4 regions of the Fusibacter sp. A1 genome follow, and region 4 is predicted to be linked to each of the others. Evidence: riboswitches for the same ligand, from Rfam matches in the RefSeq annotation. Region 4 holds a riboswitch; each other region holds the start of a gene.
The links. Region 4 has a riboswitch for cobalamin ahead of DWB64_RS00140 (cobalt-precorrin-8 methylmutase). Riboswitches for the same ligand answer to the same signal wherever they lie in the genome.
Positions count from the first base shown of each region.

Region 1: another riboswitch for cobalamin. It lies ahead of cobT (nicotinate-nucleotide--dimethylbenzimidazole phosphoribosyltransferase); the one in region 4 lies ahead of DWB64_RS00140 (cobalt-precorrin-8 methylmutase).
Region 2: another riboswitch for cobalamin. It lies ahead of DWB64_RS05410 (ABC transporter substrate-binding protein); the one in region 4 lies ahead of DWB64_RS00140 (cobalt-precorrin-8 methylmutase).
Region 3: another riboswitch for cobalamin. It lies ahead of DWB64_RS14685 (Card1-like endonuclease domain-containing protein); the one in region 4 lies ahead of DWB64_RS00140 (cobalt-precorrin-8 methylmutase).

Region 1 covers NZ_QQWI01000003.1:104,210-111,925, forward strand. The annotation lists gene DWB64_RS04505 (DUF554 domain-containing protein) at 1-461, opposite strand, end outside; gene DWB64_RS04510 (DNA glycosylase) at 470-1,318, opposite strand; gene DWB64_RS04515 (NCS2 family permease) at 1,458-2,786, opposite strand; gene DWB64_RS04520 (hypothetical protein) at 2,960-3,208, opposite strand; gene DWB64_RS04525 (PucR family transcriptional regulator) at 3,213-4,850, opposite strand; gene cobT (nicotinate-nucleotide--dimethylbenzimidazole phosphoribosyltransferase) at 5,087-6,136, opposite strand; cobalamin riboswitch at 6,227-6,398, opposite strand; gene DWB64_RS04535 (MGMT family protein) at 6,406-6,759, opposite strand; gene gdhA (NADP-specific glutamate dehydrogenase) at 7,258-7,716, opposite strand, start outside.
Region 2 covers NZ_QQWI01000003.1:304,963-312,678, reverse strand. The annotation lists gene trpS (tryptophan--tRNA ligase) at 1-453, shown strand, start outside; gene DWB64_RS05435 (hypothetical protein) at 510-1,007, shown strand; gene DWB64_RS05430 (methylglyoxal synthase) at 1,008-1,370, shown strand; gene DWB64_RS05425 (thioredoxin family protein) at 1,417-1,659, opposite strand; gene DWB64_RS05420 (permease) at 1,672-2,631, opposite strand; gene DWB64_RS05415 (helix-turn-helix transcriptional regulator) at 2,612-2,899, opposite strand; cobalamin riboswitch at 3,549-3,715, shown strand; gene DWB64_RS05410 (ABC transporter substrate-binding protein) at 3,793-4,767, shown strand; gene DWB64_RS05405 (iron ABC transporter permease) at 4,863-5,918, shown strand; gene DWB64_RS05400 (ABC transporter ATP-binding protein) at 5,915-6,694, shown strand; gene DWB64_RS05395 (hypothetical protein) at 6,780-7,163, shown strand; gene DWB64_RS05390 (helix-turn-helix domain-containing protein) at 7,264-7,716, shown strand, end outside.
Region 3 covers NZ_QQWI01000010.1:95,637-103,352, forward strand. The annotation lists gene DWB64_RS14680 (histidine phosphatase family protein) at 1-544, shown strand, start outside; cobalamin riboswitch at 607-780, shown strand; gene DWB64_RS14685 (Card1-like endonuclease domain-containing protein) at 1,023-2,177, shown strand; gene sdaAB (L-serine ammonia-lyase, iron-sulfur-dependent subunit beta) at 2,187-2,849, shown strand; gene sdaAA (L-serine ammonia-lyase, iron-sulfur-dependent, subunit alpha) at 2,859-3,734, shown strand; gene rpsD (30S ribosomal protein S4) at 3,858-4,442, shown strand; gene DWB64_RS14705 (TraX family protein) at 4,689-5,648, shown strand; gene DWB64_RS14710 (GNAT family N-acetyltransferase) at 5,824-6,573, shown strand; gene larB (nickel pincer cofactor biosynthesis protein LarB) at 6,608-7,354, opposite strand; gene larE (ATP-dependent sacrificial sulfur transferase LarE) at 7,351-7,716, opposite strand, start outside.
Region 4 covers NZ_QQWI01000001.1:23,315-31,030, reverse strand. The annotation lists gene DWB64_RS00185 (cyclase family protein) at 1-460, shown strand, start outside; gene DWB64_RS00180 (DUF1858 domain-containing protein) at 495-680, opposite strand; gene DWB64_RS00175 (hypothetical protein) at 718-1,356, opposite strand; gene DWB64_RS00170 (NAD(P)/FAD-dependent oxidoreductase) at 1,353-2,042, opposite strand; gene DWB64_RS00165 (formate/nitrite transporter family protein) at 2,292-3,050, opposite strand; gene DWB64_RS00160 (ferritin family protein) at 3,053-3,520, opposite strand; gene asrC (sulfite reductase subunit C) at 3,531-4,505, opposite strand; gene asrB (anaerobic sulfite reductase subunit AsrB) at 4,515-5,309, opposite strand; gene asrA (anaerobic sulfite reductase subunit AsrA) at 5,299-6,324, opposite strand; cobalamin riboswitch at 6,563-6,744, shown strand; gene DWB64_RS00140 (cobalt-precorrin-8 methylmutase) at 6,870-7,511, shown strand; gene cbiD (cobalt-precorrin-5B (C(1))-methyltransferase CbiD) at 7,513-7,716, shown strand, end outside.

The sequences.
Region 1 (7,716 bases), on a different contig from region 4:
GAGAAGGCTACTCCGATACCAAGAGTGCTCCCTAACAGGACACTGATCACGCCATCGATCAACCCCTTGGCGACAAGTACGCTGTGATCGTTATAAAGTCCGCTGTTCAAACTTCCTACAATCGCCATGGATCCAACACAAAAGAGTAGCGTCGCAGAGACAAAACCGCCAACAAAGCCATCCGACTTGATCGCAAATGTATCTTTGATCCATTGCGAAAAATTAGTCAGCCTATCCTCAATGCGCATCCATTCACCAAGAAGGGCTCCGCTTGCTAGCGACATCAGCATGATCAGCGGATTTGTCACCTTCAGCGCGCCCTGAAATCCGATAATCAGCACCCCAAGAGCCATGGCCTGAAGGATAAGGGTTTCAAAGCGCTCACTCACACGCCCTTTTAAGGCGATTCCCAAGCTTCCCCCTATGAGAATCGCAGCCGCATTTACAATATCACCAAACATGAAGTCACCTACTTCCTTTCAAGCTTTATGCTTCGCTCATAATAAAACATGTATTGTTGTACCAGGCCTCTTGCGACAGGAAACTTTCTTTCCAGCGCAAGCCTGATTTCTTTATCTCCACCTGCATCGATTCCCCATTTGTCCTTGGCAGCTTTTTTTATCCATGTATCTACAGGGAAAACTTCCCATCGGCCATAACCGAAAAGCGCGATACAGTCTGCCACCTTGCGGCCTACACCTTTTAGAAGCATCAGTTCTTTTACAAGCGCCTCGGTATCAAGCTCACACCAGTTTCGCCACTCTTTTGAAGCTGACAAATACTCGATGGTTTGTACAAAATAGGGCGCGCGGTAACCTACCCCCATCGCTCTAAAGTCACCTTCAGTAAGGTGTGTCACCTCTTCCACTGTCGGAAAAGCATAAACTTCCTCACCTTCCACAGTCCCAATGAGCCGTCCTGAGCAGATAGAAAGCTTATCAACAAAGTTACGGATTCTTGGAATATGATTGTTCGCGGACATGATGAAGGTCATGATCATCTCAAAGGGATCTTGCCTAAGTAGCCGTATGCCCCTGCCAAACTCGATTGAAGTTTTAAGGGTGGACTCCCGCTCAAGAATCGCATCGTTCGCGTCCTTATAAGACCTTTGCCCGTCCAGATAGGTGATCCAGTCCACCGGTTCTCCGATCATATTTTCTATCTGTACCGTACACTCATCAATCTGTACCATCTCACATAATCCATTCAAATGAACCACAAGAAACCTATTTTCTGCAAGCTCTTTCCACCGAAAGGATTGGCCGCTTTCATGAATTTTTTTTAAGTCGATTATGTCGCCAGTAAATCTAATCATCATGTCACCTCATAGATAAAAGTATACCTCAAGTACCTAAGGGTGTGAAGTAATTTAGAGATACGAAAGTCATCGTTCTTATCTTTTATAAGTAAAAACCGCCCTGGAGCGATTCATCACTCCAGAGCGGTCGATTTTAGGGTTATAGGAATTTCTCGATAATGAACTTGGCGATAAAGATTGCCGCTAGAACATAGGTTAATGTTGGAATATCTTTAGATTTTCCAGTAAATACTTTAACCACTACATACGACACGATACCAAAGATGATACCGTCTGCGATGGAGTAAGTGAAAGGCATCATGACAAATGTCAAGAAAGCTGGTAGGGCGTCTGAGAAATCATCCCATTTGATTTTAGCAACAGGAGCCATCATGAACATACCGACGATGATCAGCGCTGGAGCCGTAGCTGCCGCAGGAACAATTAAGAACAGCGGTGCAAAGAATAAAGCGACTGCAAAGAAGAACGCGGTAGACATCGCTGTAAGACCTGTTCTACCACCGTCTGCAACACCTGCTGCCGATTCAACATATGTCGTTACAGTAGATGTACCTAAAACGGCGCCGACAGTAGTTCCAATCGCATCAGCCATAAGCGCTTGCTTAGCGTTAGGCACCTTACCGTCCTTATCGAGCATACCCGCTCTATCGGATACACCAATCAGCGTTCCGACCGTATCGAACATATCTACAAATAGTAAGGTAAACAGAATGACCAGCATATCGCCGTTGAAGATGCTCGAAAACTCAAACTTAAAGAGAATCGGCGACAAAGAAGGTGGCATTTGAACCAGTGTGAAATTATCAAAATTGATTAGACCGAACGGTACGGCAATGGCAGTAGAAATCGCAATACCTATGAGTATCGCTCCACGTACGTTTCTAGCCAGCAGCACACCAGTGATTAAAAGTCCGATGATTGCGACAAGCGCACCAGGTGATGTCAAATCACCAAGCGAAACGATAAGTCCATCAAGCGACCCGTCAGGCAATGCGAATTTTCCGGATTGTACGATTCCCGCATTGACAAAACCGATCAAGGCGATAAATAGACCGATACCGACTGAAATAGCGTGTTTGATTCCCAAAGGAATGGCATTGATGATCGCTTCACGCACGTTGAAGAATGTAAGAAGAATAAATATGATACCTTCAATTAAAACGGCTGTTAAAGCGGTTTGCCAGCTATACCCCATCGCACCGACAATAGTGAATGCGAAAATGGCATTAAGTCCCATACCAGGCGCAAGTGCGAATGGTAGGTTCGCCATCATACCCATTGCGACCGTCCCCACGATTGCAGCGAGCGCTGTAGCAGTGAATAATGCACCCTTATCCATGCCTGTAGTACCAAGGATGAATGGGTTGACTGCCAATATGTAAGCCATAGTCATAAAGGTTGTTAAACCGGCTATCAACTCTCTACTTACAGTTGTTTTGTGTTCTGAAAGCTTGAAAAACTGCTCCAGAAAACCCTTGTTTTTATTCATGTAATACCTCCTGTCTTATATGTCAGATGACATAACCCCAAAACATTATATCAGATGATTCATGCATTAAAAGTGTTTTTAGTGTTTTTATCTATATATTTTTGTTAATATTACATAAAAAAAACGACTGCTCTTAGTCGTTTTCTTACAATTCATTCATCCCTATTGTCATGCTTTGATGGAACCACAATCAGTCCGCCATTGTTGATCATCCGGTCGATGACTTTTAAACTGACCCCTGTAGCCCTGTGGACCTCTATCATCTGGGCGTTGGGATGTGCGCTCACATAGTTCTTGACCACCTCATAATCCTGTCGTTCAAGCGGTTGGCAAGCGCTGCAATAGCCAGTATTGGCAGCTGTTTTATTGATTTTTCCACATCGTTTGCAGACAGTTTGCATAAGCTTACCTCTTGAGTTCTAAAATATGCTTGATTTTTAGTGCAGTCTGGAGGCCATAACGATCCTGTTCATCATCCAAATCCTTATTCGTAATTTCTTTAATACGGGTGATGCGATAGAGAATGGTGTTGTAGTGGGTAAACAGCGATTCAGACATCTTTTTTAAGTTGCCGTTCATCTCAAAATAAATCTCAAGTGTCTTTACAAGATCGGTATCCCTCTTTTTATCGTACGCGACTAGGGGTTCGATCGACGCCTGATAAAACTCAGTCAGTTCATCCCTAAGCACATCATGACTTAACAACTTATATATACCCAATTCGTCAAATATAATCGTTTTAGTTTGATTAATTCCAGAAAGTTCAATCGCTTTTAAGGCGTCTGTCAGACTCTGATGTGTATTGATGATGTCCTCATAGATTCTACCGACACCCACAATGAAATCAGGTACAAGCGATTTATCGCTCAAGGTCTCTTCGACATGGTTAAGAATTGTTCCGATGTTCTTTTTATAACTTACTTTGTCTTTCCACATGAACAGCAAGTTGATTGTCTGCTCTTTTGTAGAGACCAAATAGGTTTGAGAGACTTTCATCAGCATGAGTTCAAGTAGGTAGATCACCTTGGTCATCCGCTGCGACTTGATCAGACCTCCCTGATCTTCATCTCCGATCAGCTTGATGCTGACTATGCTATAGTGGCTTTCCGGTCTGAATCCATAGTTGCCAGCCCGTTCAATGGCCTTTTCCCGTCTGATCGAATCGTTTGCTATCAGGTCATCGAAAAATTCTGCCTTATACTTGTTTTCGACTTCCTTGATCGAAAGTTTCTTTAAGGATTCAATCGCCAAAAGTGAGGCAGCCGACTCAAGGCTTAATATATCGACATTTCCAATCGGTCTCTTATGCCCGTAGACGACTAAATGTCCATGCACCTCATCTTTTACAAGCACCGGGATGAATGTTCGCTCAACTGACTGTTCATCCACCGTTATCGTGTCTGTACGCTTTCTACCGATCACCATTTGCCTGGTTCTGGCATAGGTGTTGGTAATCTTTAAAAATCGTTCGTCCACTTTATATGGAGAGATCACCTCATCAAACTGATAATCGACATAAAAAGTAGGATGTTCGAGATTGCCTGTCAACATGTCTACGATATCCACAGCTGTACCGCCCTTAAGAAGGATAGCCATCGTCTCATTGTGGACAGCTTCCACCTTATCAAGAATTAGAGCTTGTCTATTGAGAAGTAATTTATAGATAGGGGTCATGATATCGTTGAAGGGCACTTCATAATCCAAATCGATTACGGGAAAACCAAGTTCATCAGCAAGTGCTACTAGCGATGGATCAAGTTCTTGGATATAAGGATAGATCTTCACACACAGACCGGCCAGACCTTTTTCCTTAAATTCAATAATCATTTGCTTCACTCTATTTAGCGGTTCATTTTTAAATACATATGCGGTAGTAAGCAAAAGCTCGCCTGGTTTCACCCAGTTCATGATGTCAAGATCGACCATGATGTTTACATTTACTACAAGCTCGTTGATGCCTTTTTTTCCGGCAATCAACTTTCCGCCTTTAAAAAAGTCCATCTCCATCAAGTCATTCAGTCCAATACCCTTTTCATTTATCATAACTGCCCCCCTGTTGTAACTTTTATACAGTTAACATACCCAAACTTTAAGCAATTATACCTAAAGAAGTAATATCCTTTTATATATTATCACCAATATCATACTTACTTAAGAGATACATTGCAAGAGAAAAATGAAGATTCTGAGAATTGACTTACTTACACAAATGAATAAAGCTGTGCACCAGCACAGCTTCAGTCTTATAACCATATGTTTTGAAAAACGCAACTCTCTTCTTAAACAACTCCGATTCCAGCTTCATCAAAAGTGATCATCTCTATCCCCATAAAGCAGGCGGCTTCTAGAATGTTGAACATCAATGCTCCACCTGTACCTTCACCAAGTCTCATATCCAAATCCAGCGGAGGGTCGACACCTAAGAGTTCAGAAGCGAATTTCGCCCCTTTTTCCTTGCTTTTATGCGAAGGAATCAAATACTCCTTGACCTTCGGGTTCAAACGAACAGCGACCAGTGCTGATACCGTCGCGATGAATCCGTCGACCACAATCGGTACCCCTTTAGAGGCCGCACCGATAAAGGCTCCACACATCGCACCAAGTTCAAATCCACCCACCTTGGCAAGCACATCGATCGGATCGTTTACATCCGGATTGTTGTTCCTTATCGCATCTCTGACTACATTGATCTTGTGCTTCACCCGTTCGTCGTCAAGGTTGGCTCCCATGCCTGTCACCTGTTCAGGATCTACATTTCCAAAGACAGACAGAATCGCAGCGCTAGGTGTTGTGTTGCATATTCCCATTTCACCGGTCGCCAATATATTATACCCTTCGTCAATCGCATCGACGGCAGTTTCAATACCTACCTCTATCGCACGAATCGCTTGCTCGCGCGTCATCGCAGGTTCTATTCTTAGATTTTTCGTTCCAAATGCAATTTTCTTATTGATGATTCCTGGCATTTCAATAGTCGCATTGACACCTACATCAACAGGTATAAGTTTAGCTTTAGCCTGTTTCGCAAGCGCACAGACCCCGGTATATCCTCTGACGAAATTCAGCGTCTGCTTCAGCGTCACATCTTGAGGGCACACCGCTACATTTTCATCGATCACACCATGGTCACCGCTAAATACAAGAATCGCCCTTTTATCGACAAGTGGTGAAAGCGTCTGATTGATGGCACTGAGTTGCACATAGTACGACTCAAGTTTTCCCATGCTTCCAACAGGTTTTATCAGATTATCGACCCTTGTCTGTGCTGTGTCCGACCATTTCGAGTCCACTTCCTTGATTGCATTTAACGCGTCATTCAATTTACTCATCGTAATCCCCTTTCGTACCTTCACTAGGCTTTTCGACATAAAAAAAGCCCAGATTCTTCTTTGACAAAAAGAACCTGGACTTTACCGTCATCCAAATTAAGCATGTATGGCAGGTCTCCTGGCTTAGCTTCAACACGACTTATGCCTTCCCGCTTACGCAGTGGCTGTGATAAGTCGTTCCACATTACAGTGATGGGTTCGCTGAGGATTTAAACCTCATTCCCTATTCTCCCTTACGGGCACCGATACCCCTATATTATAATCTGTTTTTACTTAAGTGGCAAGTCATCTTCTGGATCCACCACATGATGGAAGGGTCCCCTATAGGCATAGACATTCAAATTGACGCGGTCCTTATCGCTCATCACCACACCCTCCATCAGAAGCAGCGATTTCTGAAGCTCATAACCCTCATAGGTAGGCAGGGAAATATGCCCCGAGCTGTTGAGGACCCTATGCCAAGGCAGATCCGAATCTTGATAGCGCCTCATAGCCCCACTTACAAACCTAGCAGCCTTCGGGTTTCCTGCCGCCGCAGCCACTTGCCCGTAAGTCATGACATTCCCCTTAGGAATAGACATAATAACCGCAATCACCTTATCATAAAAACTCATCTGAGCCATAGTATACCTCTCTTTACCAAGAACGTAGTGTGTTCTTGGCGATGTAAGTCAACGTCTTTTGTTGACGGATCGGACAGTCTGTTCTTGGCGATGTAAGTCAACGCATTTTGTTGACGGATCGGACAGTCTGTGAACAACACTTTCCATCTTTATTCTACACGCTATCACAATCAATTGCAAATGGTTATCACTGAGAAGGAAGTTGATGGATAAGGACTATTATAATAGGAAGAAATAAAATAAAAGAAATAATAGAAGAAAAAATAAAAGAAATAATAAAAAGCGAATGATATGCCCTTCGGGCGTGAAATATCTTCGATATGATATAATCGCTTCGCGATTGTGATATGAAATCCTTTTATGGGCCGAAGGCGTATATCACATCCGCAGGATATTTCATGCACGCAGGGCATATCACCCGGCCGAAGGACGGATTTCATTGGTAACTATTAATCAATAAAAAAAAAGCTAGACCGAAGTCTAGCTTTTATTTATTGATTAATAGTTACCTTGTTGGTGCATAGCGTCAGCAACTTTTACGAAGCCAGCGATGTTAGCACCAGCAACTAGGTTGTATCCTAAGCCGTAAGCTTCAGATGCAGTAGCTGCGTTGTTGTGGATGTCGATCATGATTTGGTGAAGTTTTTCGTCAACTTCTTCAGCAGTCCAAGAAAGTCTCATTGAGTTTTGTGACATTTCAAGTGCAGAAGTAGCAACACCACCAGCGTTAGCTGCTTTAGCTGGACCAACAAGAACACCTTTTTCCATAAGGAACTTAAGTGCTTCGTTTGTAGTTGGCATGTTAGCGCCTTCTACTACGAATTTGATACCGTTAGCTACGATTGCTTCAGCATGCTCAAGGTGGATATCATTTTGAGTTGCACATGGCATGATGATATCAACTTTTCTGCCCCATGGTTTTTCACCAGCAAAGAACTCACAACCGAATTTATCAGC
Region 2 (7,716 bases), on a different contig from region 4:
GTGGGTGCGCGCATCATGAGTCTTCAGGAACCTCAAAATAAGATGGCGAAATCGGATGACAATGACAACGCTTCGATCTATATCGTCGATTCACCAGATGACATTATGAGAAAACTAAAACGCTCTGTCACAGATTCTGTCGGTATCGTTCAAGTCAGCGATGATCAGCCTGGTATTAAGAATTTGCTATCCATCTATTCCGCGCTTTCTGACGAGAAAATGGAAGACATCGTCAGTCGATTCGAAGGCAAAGGTTACGGAGAGTTCAAGACCGAAGTCGCAGAAGTGATCATCGAGTCCTTAAGACCCACCCGCGACCGTTATGATGAACTGATGAAGAATAAGGACTACCTGAAGGAAGTCTATACGGATGGAGCCAACAGAGCCCAGGATCTTGCAAGAAAAACCTTGAGAAAAGTCTACAAGAAGACAGGTTTTATTCCGAGAGGCTAAATTTATGTCGACCTTGTAACCATATTTTAGTATGATAATAGTAAGGGGTGACATATATGAAAAAGTTAATTGGAGCTTTAATCTTAGTATTGCTGTTAGCCGGATGTCAGAAAGACAGCATCGAGTATCAGACCATCACATCATCACTAGGTGACATCAACTTCAATATGGAGAAGGCCTACGAACTAAAGGATGACGAGGTCATTGAAAACTTTCATATGACAACGTATGAAAAGGCGGACGGAAAGCAGATCAGAATTGTAAGTGAAGAGAACGCGGCGTATGTGGTCGATGAATCCGTGCTTGAAGAGGAACTCACACAGGTGGATGAAATTCATGTGGAACGAACTGAGATCCTTGATATTGAAGGGTTCGGCAAAGTCTATGGAGCGCTGCTTGACGACAGCCAGCTGGCAGGAATGATGTTCTACTATAAGTTTAACGCGGGAACGACAGTGTATACCATTCTGTTCATCAACGGCGAGGATTTTACAAAAGAAGAGGAAGCGAAAGTCAAAGCAATGATCACAACCTTAAAACTCAAGGAGAATTAGATGAACATCGCACTCGTTGCACATGATAAGAAGAAGGATGAGATGGTCCAGTTTGTCATAGACCATACAGATTTTTTAAGCGGCTGTAAGATCTATACGACTGGTACAACCGGCTTAAGAATTCAAGAAGCGACAGGACTTGAAGTGAACAGGCTCTTGTCAGGACCTATAGGTGGAGACCAGCAGATCGGTGCTCTTGCTGCCACAGAACAGTTGGATCTGATTATCTTTTTAAGAGATCCCTTGACTGCCCAGCCGCATGAACCAGACATTCTGGCCCTCTTGAGAATCTGCGATGTTCACAATATTCCACTTGCGACCAACACAAAAACAGCGCATCGCTTGATAGAATCCTTTAAATAAGAAAAACTCCTTCACACGTGAAGGAGTTTTTTTATAGTGTCTTATGCTAAAAGTGCTTCTCAAGCAGTTTCTCAAGTTTCTTTTCAGACGGTAGGAGGCCGCTGAAGAGGATTTTCCCATCGAGCGCAAGGGCTGGTGTTTTAATAACACCCATACCGAGAATCGTCGGGTAATCTGTGATCTTTTCAATTTCAACATCCCACTGTTTTGCAGCGGCTATGTTCTTGACGCTAGCTTCAAGATCGTTGCATTTTTTACAGCCTGAGCCGAGTACGGATAGTTTTCTCATCATATGTCTCCTTTAAAGTATGCCTGATAAGGTCAGTGCGTTGAATAGGTAGCCTGTAAGTAGGATTCCGAATCCTGTGATGCCGACAAAAATCGCGATGAGTTTTGTGCTGATCACCTTTTTAAGTAGGATCATTTCTGGTAAGGACAGTGCCACGACGCTCATCATAAAGCTTAGTGCCGTACCGAGACCGACGCCTTTGTTGATAGCCACCTCAACAACAGGAATGATTCCGATGGAGTTGCTGTAAAGAGGAATCCCTCCTGCGACGGCCACGAAAACTGCAAATGGATTGCTGGCGCTTGCATACTTTACGAACCAGTCTGCCGGGACCTGCGCGTGCATGAGCGCACCGAGTGCGATACCGATGACGACAAAGAGCCACACGCGTTTTATGATATCGAAGACGTTCTGAACCGCGAATTCGAGTCGGTCCTTCAAGGTCCTTTCCTGCACTTGTCCCTCAGGGAGGTTCATTTCAAAAATATAAGGTGCCACATGGTGGTAAAGGTCAAGTTTTTCGATGATGATACCGCTGACGATACCAATGACCATTCCCGATAGGGTATAGATCAGTGCGATTTTCCAACCGAAGGTGATCAGAAGGAAGGATAGGGCGATTTCATTCACTATCGGACTTGTAAGCAGGAAGGTGAACGTCATGCCAAGCGGAATGCCGCCTTCCACAAAACCTATGAAGATAGGCACTGTCGAACACGAACAGAAGGGACTGAATACGCCAAGTGTTGCCGACATAAGGTATCCATACCACCCGCCTTGCTTATTGAGCAGCTCTTTCACACGCTCCACTTGGACAAAACTTCGGATGAAGGATATGATGAAAACCATGACAGTAAGCAGGAACAGTATTTTTGTCGTGTCATAAACGAAAAAGTGGAGTGCCTCCCTAAGAAAACCCGGTTCGATCTTCAGGAGGTCGATGATCAGATAATCAGCTAGTGCTTCGAACATAATGAAGAATCGCCTCCTTTATGATTGGATACATCTCGTGTTGATCGTTGATACGGTAATGCATGAAGTTTCCTACTTTAGTATGGGTAATGATTCCGGATGTCTTTAAGAGTCTCAGGTGTTGTGATATGTTTGATTGTTCAAGTTCCAAGTCTTTTTGGATCTCACAGACGCATTGTTGCGAGTTTATCCACAGAAACTTTAGGATATTCAATCTTGTCTCATGCCCGATCGCCTTATAGACTTGGATGATTGTTTCTTTTGTCATGTCGACCTCCATTTCTATATTAGAATATTATCATATACTTATGTTTCGCGCCACACTTTTTATGCATTTTCATTTTAGTTTTTTTTTCTAGAGTATTGACATCGGTATTTTGTTATGCGTGTATATTCTGAAAAATGAGAATTAACAGGCATGTGGATAAGCTGTGTATAAACGAAGTGAGGGTATTAGCGATGGAGCGATAGATTGATGTAATTGCAAGGGCGAAAATACGTTCTATTTACGAAAGTTTCTGTGAAATGTGTGTGGATAACATGTGGATACTAAGGATAACATTTAAGCGGCGGTCGATTACATCTTGTCGATCCCAAATGCGGGGTGAGTCAATTATGCAAACAGAATTTTATACACTCCTATGCATAAATATGTTTCATTATGAAGAAATGGACTTAGTTTATGAATTTTCGCACATGAAAAACGGGCAATTTACCCTATAAGTTACTCACAATTTCTGTGGGTAACTTGTGGACAATGTGTACAAAAATGAGTGCAATCGGCTTTATAGAGCCCTTTATTATGTGGATAGCTAATAAAATGTATAAAAACTAACCCTATGCACGGAGAACTCAAGTGAATCTGTGCTAAAAAACGTTTGCTTTATCTGTGCAGTCTCTATATACTGATAGTGAACTTAATAACATGAAATATTGGTGCATATGCTTAATAGGGAAGCTGGTTCAAGTCCAGCGCGGTCCCGCCACTGTAACACGGAGTCAACTACGACCACTGGGAAGCCGGGAAGGGTAGAAATGATGATGATGTGAAGTCAGGAGACCTGCCGATATTTGTTGATAATCACGAGGAATGATGAGTCACGATTGAAATTAATCGCGTCATTTTTTGTGCGGTTATTTTTTTATTTCCAGGAGGATAAGATGAAAAAGATAAGTATTTTAATGATGTGCGTGATGCTGATGGCAGCGTTGTTCACAGGGTGTACACAAGAAGTGGAAACTACGGAGACCGATATCGGTCAGCAGACAACTGAAAACGTGGCGGTCGAATCGGCAAATGAGGAAAAGACTGCTGAAGCTACTGTTTATCCACTGACAATAGTCGATGGGGAAGATAGGGAAGTAGTACTAGAGAAAGAACCGATGAGAATCGTCTCACTTGCTCCATCGGTGACTGAAACGCTGTATGCTGTCGGTGCTGGAGACAAACTCGTTGGAAGAACGGATTACTGTCTGTATCCTCAAGAAACGACAGAAGTGCCTTCTGTCGGCACGATCAGAGAACCTAATGTGGAATCAATCGTCGCTCTTGAACCGGATGTGGTTATCGTAGCGAGTCTGTTTAAAGAAGAAGTGCTGATTCAACTTGAGGCACTTGATATTAAAGTGTTCGTATTAAAAGCCCAAGAGAGTTTTGAAGGAGTATATGAAACTACCCTTAACGCAGGTCTGATCACAAACCACAAGGCGGATGCCGAGGCAGTGATCGATTCGATGCGTGCGGATGTAAAACTTGTAACGGATGTTCTGGACGGCGTGGAAGCCAAATCAGTCTACTATGTTGTCGGTTTCGGTGAAAGCGATTATACTGCGACAGGTGATACCTTCATCAACGACATGCTTACGATGGCTGGCGGCGATAATATCGCTAAAGACGGCGAGCACTGGGTATATAGTTTAGAGAAGCTCGTTGAACATAATCCAGAGGTGGTTCTGGTCTCTGACAAATATGACTCCTTGGCTGGTTTTTCAACTCATGAGAATTATCAGGTGTTGGATGCTGTAAAAGAAGGTAGAGTGCTTGAAATCGACAGCGACCTGCTTAGCATCCAGGGCCCAAGAATTGCGCAAGGACTAAAAGCGATTGCAGAATTGTTGCATCCGGAATTATTTTAGGTGACTAGGGGACAAATCTGTCCCTTTTTCCTGTTTATTGGATAGTATCAGACGTACTGCAAGTATAAGTTTATTGGATGTGGAGAGTGGCGGTTATGACTTTTTATGAAAAACGAAGAGGGATCTATTTGATCTGTGCTATCGGTATCCTTGCGATGGTGCTGTTAGCGGTATTCTCTGCAACGCTAGGCGCTGCGGACATATCTTTCAGCGGCGCGTGGAGAGTGATGGCCCATCGTATTCCGTTACTTGGGAATCTGATAGACATTGATGATATCAGCAAGATGCATCAGACCATCATCCTAAACCTAAGAATACCTCGGATTCTTCTTGCCATCATGGTGGGAGGTCTTCTTGCCGGATCGGGTACGGTGTATCAAAGTGTCTTCAGAAACCCAATGGCTGATCCGTTTGTATTGGGAGTATCTTCAGGAGCTGCTCTTGGAGCCGCCGCTACGATGATCTTCGGACTAGAGATGAGCCTGTTCGGAATCAGCAGTATCAGTGTCGCCGCATTTATAGGCGCTCTGGTGACCACGTTTATTGTATACCGCGTATCCTCATCCGGTGGAAAAACGCCCGTGATGACACTTATTCTTACCGGGATAGCGATGAGCTTTTTCCTTAGTTCGATCCTATCTCTTTTAATCACATTCAATAGGGACCAGCTCGAGCAGATCGTATTCTGGTCGTATGGATCACTGTCGACGACCGGTTGGCGTCATATCTATACCGTACTGCCCTTTTATGCGGTTTCGATGGGGTTCTTCCTCTTGAAGGGAAGGGTGCTCAATATCCTTACCCTAGGTGAAGAAAGCGCATCGTCCCTTGGAGTGGATGTTCAAAAGGAAAGAAAAATACTTTTAGCGGTTGCGTCACTTGCAACAGCTGCCGCAGTCGCTGTTACAGGAATCATCGGATTTGTCGGTCTTGTCGTGCCCCATATGCTGAGACTTATCACAGGACCTGACAATAGGTCATTGCTTCCCTATACCATTATCGCAGGCGGTATCTTCATGCTGGTCTGTGATGCGGTTGCAAGGACGGCGATCATACCGATGGAGATTCCGATTGGAATTATTACCTCGGCGATAGGTGCGCCTTATTTCATCTACCTTATCGTTCGTAATAAGAAAAGAGGGTTATCATGACAAATTACCCCATAAAGATCGATAAGCTGACCTTTGCCTATGACAAGGAAACGGTTTTAAACCAGATTGAATTGAAGATTGCAAAAGGTGACTTTGTAAGTATCATCGGCCCCAACGGTTCTGGCAAAACCACCTTACTCAAACATATTGCTAAGCTGATTCCTACCCGCAGAAATACGGTCTGGGTGAACGAGATGGACATTCATGATTACAAGGCGATGGAGCTTGCAAAGACCATGTCGCTAGTGCCCCAAGTCAATCATTTTGAATACGGATTTTCCGCATTCGATGTTGTCATGATGGGACGGCATCCGCACGTATCTGGAATCAAGGGTGAAACAAAAGCGGATATTGGTGTTGTGAAAAGAGCGATGGAGCAGACAGATACCTATCAGTTTAGGGACCGTGCGATCAATACCTTAAGCGGTGGCGAAAGGCAACGGGTTGTGCTTGCAAGGGCAATCGCTCAAGATGCTCAAATACTGCTTCTTGACGAACCGATCACCTACCTTGACATTCATCATCAGATAGATGTGGTATCACTGATTCACAGGCATGCAAGGGAAGCGAATAAGACGGTCATCGCTGTGATGCATGATCTTAACTTCGCACTTAGATTCAGCGATTTCATCGTGCTCTTGAAACAGGGAACTGTTTTGAGTACTGGCACCCCTGAAGAGGTGCTTACTCCAGAAAATCTTAAAGCCGCCTATGGAATAGAAGTCGAACTTATCAAAAAAGAAAACAAACTGGTGCACATTATGCCTATATTTTAGCTGCTTATGTAAAAACGATTAAAAAAAGTGTGAGCAAAAGCATTGCAGGGTATGTAATTAGCGTCTATAAAAAGGAGGCTAACAAATGGTGAATCCAGTTATTTATAAAAGCGGTATCGTGTATTTCAAAATCGATTCGGACAAGGTGACCTTGACAGATGCGATTGAACTCACAAGGGACATTAAAGAAATGGTTCAGATGCATCATGCGTCGATTGTAGTAGGAGACACAAGGAATATGTTGTCGGAATATCCTCCTGAAGTGGATCGTATCTTTATTGAACTTTTCAAATCGCTACCAAACCATGTTGATAAATATGTGGCCATTTGCCATAATGCGGTCACGAAACTTGAAACGAACTACATCTTTAAACAGGTCGGTGTGGAGGATCGTTTCAAGGCCTTTGTCATTGAAGACGAACAAGAGGCGAAAAATTTTTCTGGGTTAAAGACATTAGAATTTAAGTGACCAACGAGCGGACAATTTGTCCGCTTTGTCTTTTTTTGACCATTGTGTCTTGTTTTGTTTTGGGATAGGAATATACTAAAAGTAAGAGGAGGTATAAGAAATGAATAACGAATCTTTATATACAGTAGATGAAATTGCGAAAAAATTAGATGTCAGTCCAAGAACGGTCAGAAGATATATCAATGCGGATGCGATCAAAGCGGTTAGAATCGGAGGGCAGTGGAAGGTCAAGAAGGAAGACCTGACTGCTTATCTCAACGGTGATCGAGGTCCCTTTAAGGAGGTCTCACACGACCATATCAAGGAAGACGACCTATGTGTCTTTATGGACAGCGAATACTACCGTTCTGACAGCAGGATACAGATCTGTTCGATCATCGACATCAATTTGAAGGATAAACAAGAAGCCACACCCATAGCAAATGAGATTATGGAACTTTTGAATAGCGACGACGCATGTTGCGGCAACAACGCCAAGTTCCAGTATATCTATAAGGACAAAGAGCAGATCGCCCGGTTTGTAGTTTGGGGAACCCCATCCAGCATCGAGCAG
Region 3 (7,716 bases), on a different contig from region 4:
GGACATTAACCTGTTTGGTCTGAGACAAGCCCATCTTTGTGCAAAGCGACTTAAGCATATCCCTTTTGACAGCGCCTATACAAGCCCGCAGAGCAGGGCGATTCAGACTGCCGAAATCATCACAAGAAACCACGACCTTACACTGAACAAACACCCCAACCTTCAAGAAATCCATCTAGGATCGTGGGAAGGGCTGACTTGGTCGGATGTCAAGAAGAAGCATCGTGGTCTGATGGATGATATGAACAGGGAAAAGAAAATGGCGAACATCCATGGAGGCGAAACCTATGAGGATGTGATCGACAGGGCGATGCGTTTCATTGATGATATCGAAGATACCGACTTGAAGAATGTGCTGGTGGTCACCCACGGCGGTGTGATCAAATCGATGGTGACGCATATTCTTGGGCTTTCGATCGAAAAGCGATCAAACTTTCATATCACCAACACAAGCGTCTCTGTCCTTGAACGTGACAAGGCCGGAAAATGGAAGGTGCTTACGATGAACGACCATAGTCATTTGGAAGAATTGATGTTTGATTAGTGTTAAAATTATTTTATAACGTTTACAAACCACTATATGTTGTGGTAGTATAAGTTAGAACTAAATCATAAGACAGTCTAGGTGCCCGAAAGGGATAATAGGGAATGAGGTTTAAATCCTCAGCAGCCCCCGCTACTGTAAGGTGTTACGAACCCCATTGCCACTGCTGACGCGGGAAGGTGGGTAGTAGGTTTGACCACCGAGCCAGGAAACCTGCCAGACATGTACTAATACACCTTCGGAGGGAAGGCAGTGGAGACTATTCAGTTAATTTCCCTGTTGCCTTTAGGTAACAGGGTTTTTATATTTAGTAATGCTTTAAATGCTTTGATTTAACCTTTATCGAATAACTTGAAGAATCTGCTTCGATCCTCGACATGACTGTCGGGGATTTTTTTTTGAGACCCTAACCTTTAGCGTACCTTTTCAGTTTTCTTTGCTATAATAAGGTGATAAAAAGTAATTACTTGGGGGACTTATGAGAACTGTATTTTATTTAGAAGACAAATTCAACGATGAGAACATCATGTTCACAAAAGCGTTTCAGCCACATTCCATCGTGTATCTTTCGACGATCAGAGGACTGCATGCTGGGTATTATGAAGATTTTGCGGATTATATCATCAACGACTTTCCGACGGTCAACATTGAGGTAAAGTATATCGAAGAGGTTACGATTCCTGTGATGACAGAAATATTCAAGTCATATCCCATGCTGGATGGTGTCCATCTTGCCAGTTCGAACAGCCTTTTATCCATTATCGCGACCAAAGCCTCTGAACTTGCCGGTGTAAGGTCTTTTTATACCGATCTTAGTAGAGACAGCATTCTGGAGTTTGACGGATCTAAATGCAATGTGGTTAAGTCTGACATCGAAGGAATCGAAGTATCCGACTATATCGATATCGCCGGTGGGGACATCTTACGAAAAACGACCATCTTCAATGAAGATCCGCTGATCAGGCTGCTGACAGACTTTATCGCCGAAAATCAGAGCAGATGGAAGAGGATCAAAAGGATCCTGGGTAGACCCGATGTGTTCAACCATCATGAGGAGAACAAGGGTGAGATCGAGGCGGTACTCAGTAATCTTGATAAGAGCGAGTATCTGCAGTTTAAATGGCTGAAAACCTTCATGAAAAGTATCGGCTATGTCAAAACGAAAAAATCCAAGGACGGAAATCTGATTTTAAAGTTCAAAAGTCCTGAGCATAAGCAGTTCCTCTTTATCACGGGGTCGTGGTTAGAAACCTTCACCTACAAGACGATACAGCTTGTGGACGATGTGACGGATATCGAAACGGGTGTTTCCTTCTCGTGGGATAGCGGCGGTGATGTCGTGAAAAACGAAGTGGACGTGTTGGTGTCTTATCACTCCAGACTGTTCTGCTTTTCTTGCAAGGATTCGTCCAACTACGATGTGAACACGCTCAATGAGCTAAGTGTATATGCGCAGCGTATCGGTGGAGCGAATGTTAAGAAAGTGTTGGTTGTCACCGACGCTCCAAGGAAAGATACTGTAATAGAAAGAGCAAGAGAGATGGGCGTATACGTCTTATTATATGAAGGAAATCCGATGGGATTCAGAAGACAGATCGAACGACTGTTTTTAGATATCGACATCATGATTTAAGGAGGCCTTATGCCAAAAAGTTTATTTGATATTATCGGTCCTATCATGGCGGGGCCTTCCAGTTCACACACCGCAGGCGCCGCAAAACTAGGTGGACTTGCGCGCAGGTTTGTAAAAGACGATATCGCAAGCGTCGTGTTCTATCTCCACGGATCGTTTGCGAAAACCTATAAGGGACATGGAACAGACAAGGCTCTATTAGGTGGAATCATGGGACTACCTGCTAGCAGCCCTGAGTTGAGGTTCGCCTTTGACCTGGCTAAACAAAGTAAGATCGACTATAAGTTTGTCGAAGCCGACCTTGGAGATGTCCACCCGAATTCGGTAAAGATCGAAGTGGTCGGCAGCGACGGGAAAACCACCGTCATCAGCGGCGCGTCCGTTGGTGGAGGTGCTGTTAAAATTACGGCTATCAACGGCATTAAGATGAGTTTGAGCGGGGATTACCCTGCGATTGTGACCCACCATGTGGATCGAAGGGGTATTCTGTCTGTCATCAGCAGATTCTTAGCAGAAAACGGACTCAATGTCGCCACAGTCAATCTGTTTAGAAGCGAAAAGGGTAAAGACGCCTTTATGATCATCGAATCGGATGATGATTTTGACGATGCGATCGCAGAGGAATTAAAGCGCGAAGTTCAGGACATGATCGACGTGTTCATCATAAAATAGGAGGACGCTATGGCATTTCAATCAGGTAACGACTTATTAAAACAATGCGTCGAAGAAGAGAAACAGATTTGGCAAGTGATGCTGGAACAAGAAGTGGAGCAGTCCGGTAAATCCACAGAAGCAATTGAAGATAAACTAGATGAAGTTTTAGAGGTCATGTTTAAGGCGATCGATACAGGATCTATGAACGATAAGCGGTCGCTAGGCGGACTTATCGGTGGTGAAGCCAAACGCATGCTTGAAGCTATTGAAAATGGGCAGCTCAACTATCTGCCCGCTAACAGTCTAAAGGCCGTGGCCTACAGTATGGCTGTGATGGAAGTCAATTCGCTGATGGGCATCATCGTTGCGGCTCCGACTGCTGGGTCGTGCGGCGTTTTACCGGCTGTGCTCAAATACGCTCAGGAACAGTTCAACTATGATAAACAGACTTTAAGGATAGGAGTGCTGACCGCATCCGCTGTCGGATACCTTGTGACGACCAATGCGACGGTATCCGGGGCAGAAGGTGGTTGTCAGGCCGAGATAGGTTCTGCAACGGCCATGGCTGCGGCGGCCCTTGTCGCCATGCGCGGAGGTTCTGCCAGCAGTTGTCTTGACGCTGCGGCTTTTTCGTTTAAAAACATCATGGGACTTGTGTGTGACCCGATAGCAGGACTTGTAGAAAGTCCGTGCACCAAACGTAACGCGCTTGGAACGCTCAATGCCATGCTGAGTGCTGACATGGCCCTACTTGGCATGATCAGCATCATTCCCTTTGACGAGGTGGTAGATGCCATGTACAAGGTGGGTAGGATGATGTCATCTGATCTTAGGGAGACCGCACGTGGCGGAATAGCCGCTTGTCCTAGCGCAAAAGCGATTGAGAAAAGAATCTTCGGTTAATTAATAATAATTCTCATTTACAAGATGAAGACTTTATGATAGAATGTCCTTGGCTTACTACCGCGGCAATTCATAGTGTACTGACAACCGTCACGTCGGTACTCATACATGGAGGTAGAAGACATGGCTAGACCAAGAGGTCCAAGATTTAAAGAAGCAAGGTCGCTAGGGCTCAACGTACACGGGCACCCGAAGGCGATGAATAGGCAAACCCCATCAAGAGCCGATAAGAAGCTGAGCAACTACGGAAAGCAGTTACTCGAAAAGCAAAGGCTGAAAGCCTATTACGGCATGATGGAAAAACAAATGAGAAAGTTCTTTAAAGAAGCTTCAAAAGAAGCGGTTCCAGTTGTTGGGCTGATCAGACGTTTGGAACTTAGACTCGACAACGTGGTATACAGGGCGGGATTCGGCACTACACTACGTCAAGCCAGACAAATGGTTGGGCATGGACACGTGCTTGTAAATGGAAAACGCATTGATATTCCAAGTTATCAGGTGAAGGTGGGCGATGTGCTTAGCTTAAAAGAAGGCAACTCACATGCCAAACGCGTCAGTGACGCCGGAGCACCTCTGCAGTTGGTTCCTTATCTCGCATATGATGAGAACGGCAGTTCAGCCACACTCATTAGATTACCAAACCGCGAAGAGATTCCGATAGAAATTCAAGATCATTTGGTGACTGAGTTCTATTCCAAAATGGCATAAGACCAGTCACTTTAAGAACGGATGATTAGCATCTTAAAAGACTAATAATTAATTACCGAAAGAAACTATTCGTATGGATAGTTTCTTTTTTTATGTGCTTTTTTCAGGGACATGCAAAGACCGGTTTACAATCTTGTCTCAATCTTATGCAATTGTCTGAATAAACACCCAATTGGAAATCATTATGCTATAATAGCAAGTGGAGTTTGAATATTTACAGAAAAAGTATTGATGAGGGGGCTAGTTATGACAGAATCTATTGTTTCGAGTAGTAGATTGAGTAAGACCAAACGCAATGACGTTTTAAAGCTCATTGCGATTATCACAATGCTGATCGACCATATCGGATATCTTTTCTTTCCGCAGATCAGACTGTTTAGAACGATTGGACGTATTGCATTTCCTATCTTCGCTTTTCAGCTTGCAGTGGGTTACAAACACACTTCGAGTCTGCCGAAGTACAGCCTAAGATTATTTGGCTTCGCACTTATCTCTTATTTACCTTATATTTTCTTTGAACCGACGCTGGAACCGAATCCGCTTGCATTCAATGTCATGTTCCTATTACTTGCGGGCATCGGCGCGATGAAACTATGGGAGCTCTCCATCCATGCCTTCAAGCAATTTAAAATCAACAAAAGCTTAATGGGATTGATCGGCGGTAGCTTCTTCTTGGCTGTGTTTATCGCATATATCCTTGCGCCGCAAGCGCTTAGCATTCTTGTGAGAAACATCGATGTTCCACTTTTTGAGGGCTTACATAGCATCAGGGTTTCCTACGGAACCTATGGACTGCTTCTGATGATGATGTTCTACTGGTTTGAAAACCAGGCGATACTCGGGTTTGTAGCATTTGTGGCAATCACGTTCTCGACCACCTATCTTAGTGGCGCCATGTATACCGGCAGCGTCTACAATATTGCAGATGCTTCGCTCAGAGTCAAATCGTTCATGGATACCGTCATAAAACAACCCGCTTATATCTGGGAAAATATCACAGGATACAAGAACGGTCTGATGACCTTAGAAGGTTACTTCTTCCAGGCAAGAGCCGTGATGGGTGTCATCCTGATCTATCTGCTAAAAAACCGTAACTTCACCTTTAGGATGAACAAATACGTCGCATACTGGTTCTACCCTGTGCACATGACGCTTTTGATGTTCATCAAGTATGGAACAATGCACTGGGGTTGGAATATATTTTAGTATATAATTAGCTAAGGAAATTGCATAATTACATTCAAAAAGAGGATCATAGTCTAGCTAGTAGAGTAGTATCTTCAGCATTCATATATCTATTATGCAATATCCCATGTGACCTATTATAAAATTTTATCGGCTATATGCCTTGTGGCGTATAGCTATTTTATTGGAGGAGACCATGATTAGAAAACTGCCTTCTGAGGACTGGAATAAACTAAAAGAAGAACTGGCACCCTACTGGCACGAAGTGTACTTCCTATTGCTTGCGCTGGACAGCGGCAGGCATTTGAAAGAAGTGTACATCGCTGAGGACAAAGGTAAGGTGATCGGCATACTGGCAATAAGAAAAAGCAACAAGGCCCACCTTCATATGACTGCAGCGCTTACTGAGGAATGGACGGCACTGCTCAAATCGAAAGCGCTTAAATCGCTTTTAGTATCTGAACGCGTGTACCGCTTGATAAGCGGTGGGGACCTTGTCAAGGCGCACCACCGGACAAGCCTGATCATGACAAGATATGAAGCGCCATTTGATATGCAAGATACCCTTACCCCGCTGTCCATAGAGGAGCTTTCAGAAGTGGATGAGTTGTACCGGATGGAGATGCCGGGTGCCCTATCCCTTGAAGGAATGAGACGAAACTATGAGAAGGGTGGATTTGGTGTAGGAATAAGAAGGCATGACAAGTTGGTGTCCGTTGCCCAAGTGAGTGAGGTCAGTAAAGACCAGGGATTCGTGTTCGGAGTTGTGGTGATCGAAAAGTTCCGGGGGCAGGGACTTGGCAAGCGGGTGATGCAGGGATTATTGTCGCTTGAAAGCTCAAAAGGGCTGACGCTGCATTTATTGACAGATAATCCCTTAGCCATTGGACTTTATGAACAGCTTGGATTCAAAGCTAACGGCAAGATGATAGAAGCCGTACTATAGAAAAGGTCGCATTCAAATCGAATGCGACCTTGTTTTATAAGTGGTTGATCATGCTGGCGCTATAGGCCGCGCCGAACCCGTTATCGATGTTCACGACAGTCACACCGCTCGCGCAGCTATTGACCATCGAAAGCAGGGCGGTGATTCCGCCAAGGTTGGCGCCGTAGCCCACGCTTGTCGGAATAGCAATCACCGGCTTGTCGACAAGTCCTGCGACAACGCTCGCAAGCGCGCCTTCCATCCCAGCGATCACGATGACGACCTTTGCGCCGCGTATGTCGTCAAGACGCTTGAACAGCCTGTGGATGCCAGCCACGCCGACATCTACGATCTTGATCGTCTGATTCCCTAAAAGTTTTGCCGTAACGTATGCCTCTTCCACAACAGGAAGGTCCGATGTACCCGCACTGACAATCGCGATGTAGTCCTTTGTTTCTGCTAAGTCCTGGTTCACAACGCTGATGGTCCGGCCTAACTTGTTGTGTTGCGCATGTGCGACCTTCCTCTGAACGGCTTCAAAGACCTCTGAATCCACTCTGGTCACCAGTATATTGTGTTTAAGCTCATTCATATGGACTACAATATCCACAATCTGCGAACTGGTCTTACCTTCGCCGTAAATCACCTCCGGGTATCCGACCCTTAACTGCCTATGGTCGTCGATGACGGCAAATCCCAAATCCGTAGAAGGGAACTTCTGAAGGGCATCGGCTGCCACATCTGTGGATAGGGTGCCGTTTTTCACTTGTTCAAGCATTCCTAATAGTTGATCTTTGTTCATAATCGCTCCTCTGACTGAATGGTATGATTGAGGCTTCCCATCTTATAGCCTGCCAAGTCTAGTGAGACAAAGGTGAAACCATATTCTTTCAACTGGTCATTGATCTTATCCATGATCCCTGTGTCGAAAAATCGGTCTCTTTGATCCTTGGCGATTTCAATGCGCGCAATCTCGCCGTGCGAGCGGACTCTCACTGCCTTTAACCCCAAACTGTGTAAGAAGACCTCAGAACGTTCGACTCTTTCGAGTTCGTCAAGGGTGATCCTGTGGTCGTAGGGAAGCCTTGTAAGCAAGCAAGCGTAGGCGGGCTTGTCGTGCGTAGCAAGCTTGAACAGCTTTGAGCTGATCCGTATGTCCAGCTT
Region 4 (7,716 bases):
TCCTCTTCACATGCAGGCGGATGGAACGACCATCGATACCATGGCGCTTGAGCAGCTGATCACACGCTGCAAGGTATTCGATTTCACCCATCTTGACAGGGGGATCTCAAAAGGAGATCTCGACCATCATAAGATCGAAAAAGGAGATGTGGTCCTCTTTAAGACCAGAAACTCCTTTGAGGATTTCTTCAATCCCGAGTTCATCTACCTGGAGGAGTCCGGCGCGAAATACCTGACCGGCATCGGCATCAAAGGAGTGGGGACAGACGGTCTTGGCATAGAACGAGCCCAACCGGGTCACCCTACCCACCACACGCTGTTCAATTCAGGCGTCTACGTACTGGAGGGACTAGCCCTAAAAGACGTACCCGTAGGCGAATACGAACTGATCGCCCTCCCGCTGAAACTGAAGGGCCTGGACGCATCCCCTGTAAGAGCGGTGCTGATCGAGAGGGATTGATCGATATAAAAAGAGCCGAAGTTCGGCTCTTTTTTTATGCGTTGAGTGCTGTCATCAGTGCGTTGATGTCGATGCCGTGGATCATGGCTGCTTGCTCTAGGGATTCCATTTGTGAGGATGGGCATCCTAGGCATCCCATGCCGAAGCTGATTAGGATGGATGCCGCGTCTTGTCTTTTTGTAAGGATGTCTGAAATCATCATGTCTTTTGTAATTGTCATTTTAAATTCTCCTTTATGTTTTGCTTGTTTGTTTGAACTATCGTCTTGTGATGCTATGCTTTTGACCTAAGTCGTTAGTGAAGTCATAGGTGAACTCGCTGTTGGCGTTCTCGATAAAGGCCTTTGTGAATGCCGCCCTGAAGTCGTAGTAATCGGTCACAGTGATACGATCACCAACCCAGTATTTCTCATGGACACAGGCGACCACATCCCATTTGACCTTGTCCACAGTGTTTTCTGTGATGACATTCACCCTGTCGCAAGGCATGCCTTCAAGCAGGACGTCTCCTAGCGACTTGAACAGTTCAGGCGCCGTGTTGAGTTCGTTGTCGGACCTGTAGTTACCAAGCTCACGACCCTCAGATCCATAAGCGGTCAATACCGTTTTGATGAGTTCATCCTTAGGCATCACTGTCGCCGCAAAATCAAGCAGCATGGCCTGTCTTCCTTCGGTCTTAGTGATCTTGTCCTGTAGCCATCCGTGGATGTTTCCCTTATCGATCACCGATTCGAGGGGAGTATCGTTGATATAGTCTGAGATGGTGCTTCTCAGTTCGGCGGCTTTGGCCTGCACCGCTTCGTTGCCGATATTTTCTAGGATGTTCTTTTCGATATCTTCCATGATTTGAATTTTACCGTATAGCCAAAAGTGTACCGGTGCTAAGAATTTGCTCATTGTTTTTGTTCCTCCTGGATAAGTGTATAGCGTTCATAAACGCCTGTTTTAAAAGTTTCAAGGCTGATCCTGTCGATGTAGTCGCCAAGTTTTTCGCCCATGTCAGCGGTTTCACAGTAGTACAGATAGATCGCCTCGACCATGTCGAAGGCCTCTTGATCGTTCAGATTTTCAGCGATGTCGTCGGGAAGTCGCGGGTGGAATCCTGCGCTGCCGCCAGCCCTTATCACGTAGCCTTCGTCGTTTGCAAGTACGGCGATATCCTTTGAATTGGCGCTTGTACAGGAGTTCATACAACCGACCACTCCAATTTTCATACGGTTGGGTGTCGCAGCGCCGTAAAATCTCTTTTCTAGCTTCATGGCTAGCTTCATGCTGTTTTGTTTTGCCCGTTTACAAAACGAAGCGGGGCACATTTCGATGTTCTTTACAGAATACGGCGATACTACTCCGGGGTCCATGCCAAGGTCCTCCCAGGCTTTTTCCACATCTTCAGCAGAGATGCCTAAGATCGCTATCCTTTGACCGGATGTGATTTTAAGCGTGCCATGATATTTTTCAGCGGTTTCAGCGATTTTTCTCAGTTCATCCGGTGTCGCAAAACCACCGGCGATGCGAGGTGTGATCGCATAAGTTCTTTTATCACCTCTTGGTTTTTGTAGTACAGCATACTTCGGTAGACTCATATCTTAACTCCTTTCGAAGCGGTTGCTCTTTCTTTGATGGTCTTAGTTTACGATAGAACAAGTAATAAATCGGTAACGGATGTTACGCATGATAAAAACAATTGATATGTATTATCATTTAACTTATTATAACACAGGTTTCCTTATTTTTATGTGCGTCCAATGGCGATCAAAAACAAAAAGATCCCCTTTAGAAGGTAAAGAGCTGACGCTCTCTAGCAACTAAAGGAGATCTGTAATCGCCTACTTCTATTCTTTTCCTATAAAGTAATAGCTTGCTCCGATGACGATCGCTCCGCCTACGAAATTCCCGAGTGTGACAGGAATCAGGTTGGCGACAGCTCCAGATAAGGAAACAGTCGCCGCATGAGGTGCGAAGAGGCTGATCGAGAAGAGTGTCATATTTGCGATACTGTGCTCGAATCCAGAAGTGATGAATGCGAAAAGGCACCACCAGATCATGATCAGCTTCGCGGTTTCCTCTTTCAGCTTCATGGCTGCAAAGACCGCCAGACAGACGAGCATGTTACATAGGACTCCTTTGAAAAAGAGCTCCGAGAAGCTTCCTGCCATCTTGGCAGCGGATACCTTGTTGATAAAATCGAGCACGCCGCCACTTGCAAGGCCAGCAAGTACGAAAGTCAGTCCGACTGCGATACTGCCTAGCAGATTGCCAGTATAGGATACAAGCCATACCTTAAGGCTGTCGATCCAAGTCACACGTTTATTAAGTGAAGCGACCGTCATGATCATATTGTTTCCTGTGAACAGCTCGCTGCCGATCATGATCACAAGGCTTAGTGCGATACCGAATGATGCGCCCATCAGTGTTTTCTTAAAGGGAGAGTCTCCGATGGTGCCGCCGATTGAAAAGATGAGGATGATCCCCAGCCCTACAAAGATGCCGGCCATCGCAGATAAAAGAAGATAGCGCATCGGGTTCTTTTTAAGAATGCCGATCTTTCCTTCAGCGGCAAGTGAGAATTTTTCTACCATTTCCTTGTACATGCTTACGCTCCTTCAATATAGTTGTAAAGGTATTTTAAATGCGAACGCTCTTCAGCGATCAGCCTGTCGATGATGTGGTGGTGGTCAGAGGGGATGAGTGTTCTGATTTCTATGAGGAAAAGAATCGCATCCTTTTCAAGGGTCACAGCCAAATCGAAAGCAGCCTCGAAGTCATCCATATGTTCGCTGTTTCTGTTGATTTTCATAAATCTGACCGCATTTTTTAAGATGCTCTTCAGATAGTCGGTGTAGTCTTCATCGAGTTCCGATCCGGGATAGGTCACCGCTTCTTCTTTAAATCCTTCAAAGATATGTTTGTGTTTGAGTTCCATTTCGGCAAGCGTAGTGAAATATTCCTTAAGGGAACTGTTAGTTGTGTTCAGAGCAAGTCTTTGATAATTTTCATTACCAAAGGTCTCCAGTTCGATCATCATGTTCAGTAGATCTTCGAGTACGAATGTTTCTTTCATGGGCTCCTCCTTAAAAGTTCAATCCGTCCTTATACCAGTATCCGTTCCACTGGATGGACTCAGCGACTTGTGCCTCCGGGTTGATTTCGATGCCTTCTAGGACTTCGCGCTTAAAGGTATGGTAGCCGACCCTATCGACGATATAGCCGATATGTTCTTTTGGAAGGCTTTTATCGATATAGCGCTCTACAAAGGCATAGGTGTTCTCAATCACTCTTATCATGGTCTCGCGGTCGCCCCATTTGATAAAGGGCATTGCGATACGCGGATTTCGTTTACCGGTGCGGCCCATGATCACCATTCTAAATAGCTTCTGATCACCTCTAGTCCATGCTCCTGTAGGGCATTTGAGAATGCATTCACCGCAGCCGATGCATTTTTCGTGATCCCTTTCCACATTGAACTCGTTCATAACAAGCGCGCCTGTGACTTTCTTTTTACAGTTTGTCACACACGCCTCACAGCTTACGCATCTTGAAACGTCGTATTGGGGCTCTGTGATGCAGATGATGCCGAAGTCCTGCATATGGGCCTTGATGCAGTCGTTCGGGCAACCCGTGACAGCCACCTTGAAGTGCAGGTTGTTGGGGTAGATCCTTTTTTCGATTTCTTTTGCCATATCTGTCGTATCGTCATTTGCAAAGGGGCAGACCCTGTCGCCTACGCACGCCGAGATGTTTCTTGTTCCAGCTGCTGGGTAGCCGCCTGAATCGACCTCGATCGCAAGATCTAAGGATTCAAGTAGAGGCAGGATCTTTTTGTTGATGGCTTCCATATGTTCAAAGTCGATACCTGGAACTTCGAAGCCTTGACGTGCTGTCAGGTGAACGGTTCCGTTGCCGTAGGTTTGTGCGATTTCCTGTATCAGGGTGAAATGCTTGGCATCTAGGTGTCCACCAGGAACCCTGATCCTAAGCGCGGTCTTGCCCCTTACTTTTGTGATACGGTAGGCGTTCTTGGTTATTTTTTTTCTATCTACACTCATGTGAGCCTCCTAATCCAAAAGCTTGACGGCGGTCGTATAGTTGAAGACCGGACCTTCAAGGCAAACATAGGTTTCATCAATCTTACAGTGGCCGCATTTACCGATGCCGCAGCTCATGTTCCTTTCAAAGGAGACGGTGATGTTCTGTGGCAGGTAACCCGCCTTAAGGAGTGCGAGTGTTGTGAATTTCATCATCATCGGCGGTCCGACGACGATGGCTTCTGTTTTTTCTATATCATAGCCCTCGAGTGTGGGGATATGCTCTGTTACAAGTCCGACCTTGCCGTTCCAAGGCTTGTCTGGCTGCTTGTCGACGGTGACAGTTACCTCATGGTCTTGGCTCCATCTTTTCAAAGCGTCTTCAAACAGCACATCATCAGGTGATTTGAATCCTATAAGCGCCCGTGTGGAATTTGTTTTTATCTCGCCGCTAGTGAGTTTTTCAATCACGTTCTTCACAGGTGCGAGTCCGGTTCCTCCAGCGATGATCACCACATGTTTATCAACGTACTTGGACAACTCGAAACCGTTGCCGTAGGGGCCTCGCATAAAGAGCGAATCGCCTGCCTCAAGGTTGAAGATGGCATCGGTGAGTCTGCCGACCTTTCTGATGGTCATATCAAGGCTTCCGTCCCTGAAATCACTGATCGAGATAGGAGCTTCACCCACACCGGGGATCGAAAGCTGCATAAACTGACCGCCTACAAGCGGACCGTCGTATTTAACGGTATAGGTCCAGTCGATCTCGGTTTCCTTGACGATCGAAAGAATCTCAAATGGAAATGCCAGATACTCATTTTTCATGCTTGACCTCCTGGATGATTTTTGCGACCTTGTTGATCGACTTTGAAAACGAGATGTACTCGGGACAGACATCGTCGCATCTGCCGCATCCGACGCACATATGCTTATCGAATCGCTTGTTGAAATCGTAGACCTTGTGCATCAGCTTGAACCTCATGCGTTCGCCGTTTTTGTCCCTGAAGGAATGACCGCCCGCCATGTCGCTGAAACCTTTGATGTGACAACCGGCCCAGCGTCTTCTTCGTTCTGAAAGCATCTTTTCGTCATCGGTAAAGACATCCTGCATGGTAAAGCAGCTACAAGTGATGCACGACGTGTTGCATCTGCCGCATGCGATGCATCTTGAGGTATATTCCTTCCACATCTCGTGACCGAACACTTGGTTCAGATCGACACCTTCAAAATCGGGTAGTTCGACTTTTGTCTTATTGCTTTTGACAAAATCGAGTTCAAAATCCTCATTCGCTCCAAAGGAGTATCCATCAGGAACAAGTGTCTCATCTTTTATGTCTAGGGTGATGGAATCACCGCTGTACTTAAGCGCCATGTCATAGGAATCTACCTTGTTTGTTCCCATACTCACGCAGAAACAGCTATCAAAGCCTTCTGTACATTCGATCACAGCGAATTTTACCAGTTTGCGTCTTCTTTCATAGTAAAAATCCTTGCTGACTCCGTTGTTGAAGAAAATCTGGTCCAAACGGTCTATTCCGTTCAGGTCGCAAGGCCTAAGAAGAATGAGCATGGGCTTTTGATCGACTTCTGGTACGAATGCCTCTTTTCCTACAAATCTGAATAGTGTCTCTCGAATAGGATAAAAAATCTCTTTTGGTGAAAAATAGCTTTTCTCGCTCCAAATGATCTGATCAGCTCCGCTGACCTCATCATAGGTAATCAGGTCAAGATCGGCCAGTTTGTTCTTGTTCGCCTTCACTACAGGCGCGAACACGCGATGTGTCGCACTCAGCGCAGCAAGATAGCGATCAAACATTTCGTGTGACAGCTGGTATGCCATGGATAGCCTCCTCATGTCGAAAGGTCGACGATTTGTTAATATCGTATCAATTGTACCCCTTACGGTTAAAGTTATCCGTAACCCAGGTTACCAAAATAAAAAAAAGACAAAGTCAAAGGGTGAATGGAGAACAGGCATGACAAGGTCATGATGGATTTTCATGGAATCCTATCAAAAAATGGAATAGGTCTTGCATTTAAGGAGCATCTCACTTATCATTGGAATTGATTAAAAGGAAAATTAAATACGAACATTAGGTCATCAGAGATGATGTGAAAAGGGAATGAGGTAAAAGCCTCAGCAGCCCCCGCTACTGTAAAGGAAGACGAACGCCGAAACGTGCCACTGGTTAACACCGGGAAGGCAGGCTAGTAGAATGATACCTGAGCCAGGAGACCTGCCTAATGTAAAGATTCATGCGACTTCGGAGGGAGGTTGGCTGTTTAAGCACATTTTTGTGATTACAACCAGTCCACTTCGGACTGGTTTTTTTATGTTGTTTTTATAGTGGAAAAAACGCAAAAACACGTTGAAAGGATAGGGAGATGACTTACATAAAGAGCCCCATGGGCATTGAAAACGGAAGCTTTGAGATAATATCGCAGGAACTCACAGACATGTTCGGCAAAGTTTCTTTTGAAAGTGAGGTCCACGAACAGATCGTGAAGCGTGCCATCCATACCGCAGCGGATTTCGACTACTTCAAGAATATCAGAATCAGCGACGGGGTGATTGATAGGATCTTAGAAGGACTTAAGGGCGGTCTTACCATCTATACGGATACGACAATGGTCCTATCCGGTATCAACAAGAGGACGCTTCATGCCTTAGGCTGCGACATCAAGTGTCTCATAGCCGATGAAAGGACTTTCAAGCTTGCTGAGAAAGGCAATATGACAAGATCCATGGCGGCAGTAGATCTGGCTTTCGACTTGCCTGGTCAAAAACTCTTTGTCATCGGAAACGCACCTACAGCACTATTTAGAATCATGGAACACTATGACGAGCGCAGTGATGAACTGGTGGGTGTCGTAGGAGTTCCTGTCGGTTTTGTAGGTGCCGCGGAATCGAAGGATGAGCTGCACGCGTCAAATCTACCCCATATCACAGCACTTGGAAGAAAAGGTGGTTCGAATGTCGCAGCGGCGATTGTCAACGCGATGCTTTATCACCTGAGAAGAGATTAAGATGCTTGGAACGGTAAATGTGGACGGAAAGGCGTTGAGAATGGGTTATACGACGGGCACGACAGCGACAGCTGCCGCAGTTGCGGCGGCAAGAAGGCTTGTATACGGTGTGGTTGAAGCGTCGGTTGAGGTGAGATTACCTGCCGGCAGCACGTTAAGCATCGATGTCCAAACGGTAGCTGTGGACCAGCAGACCATCAAGGGA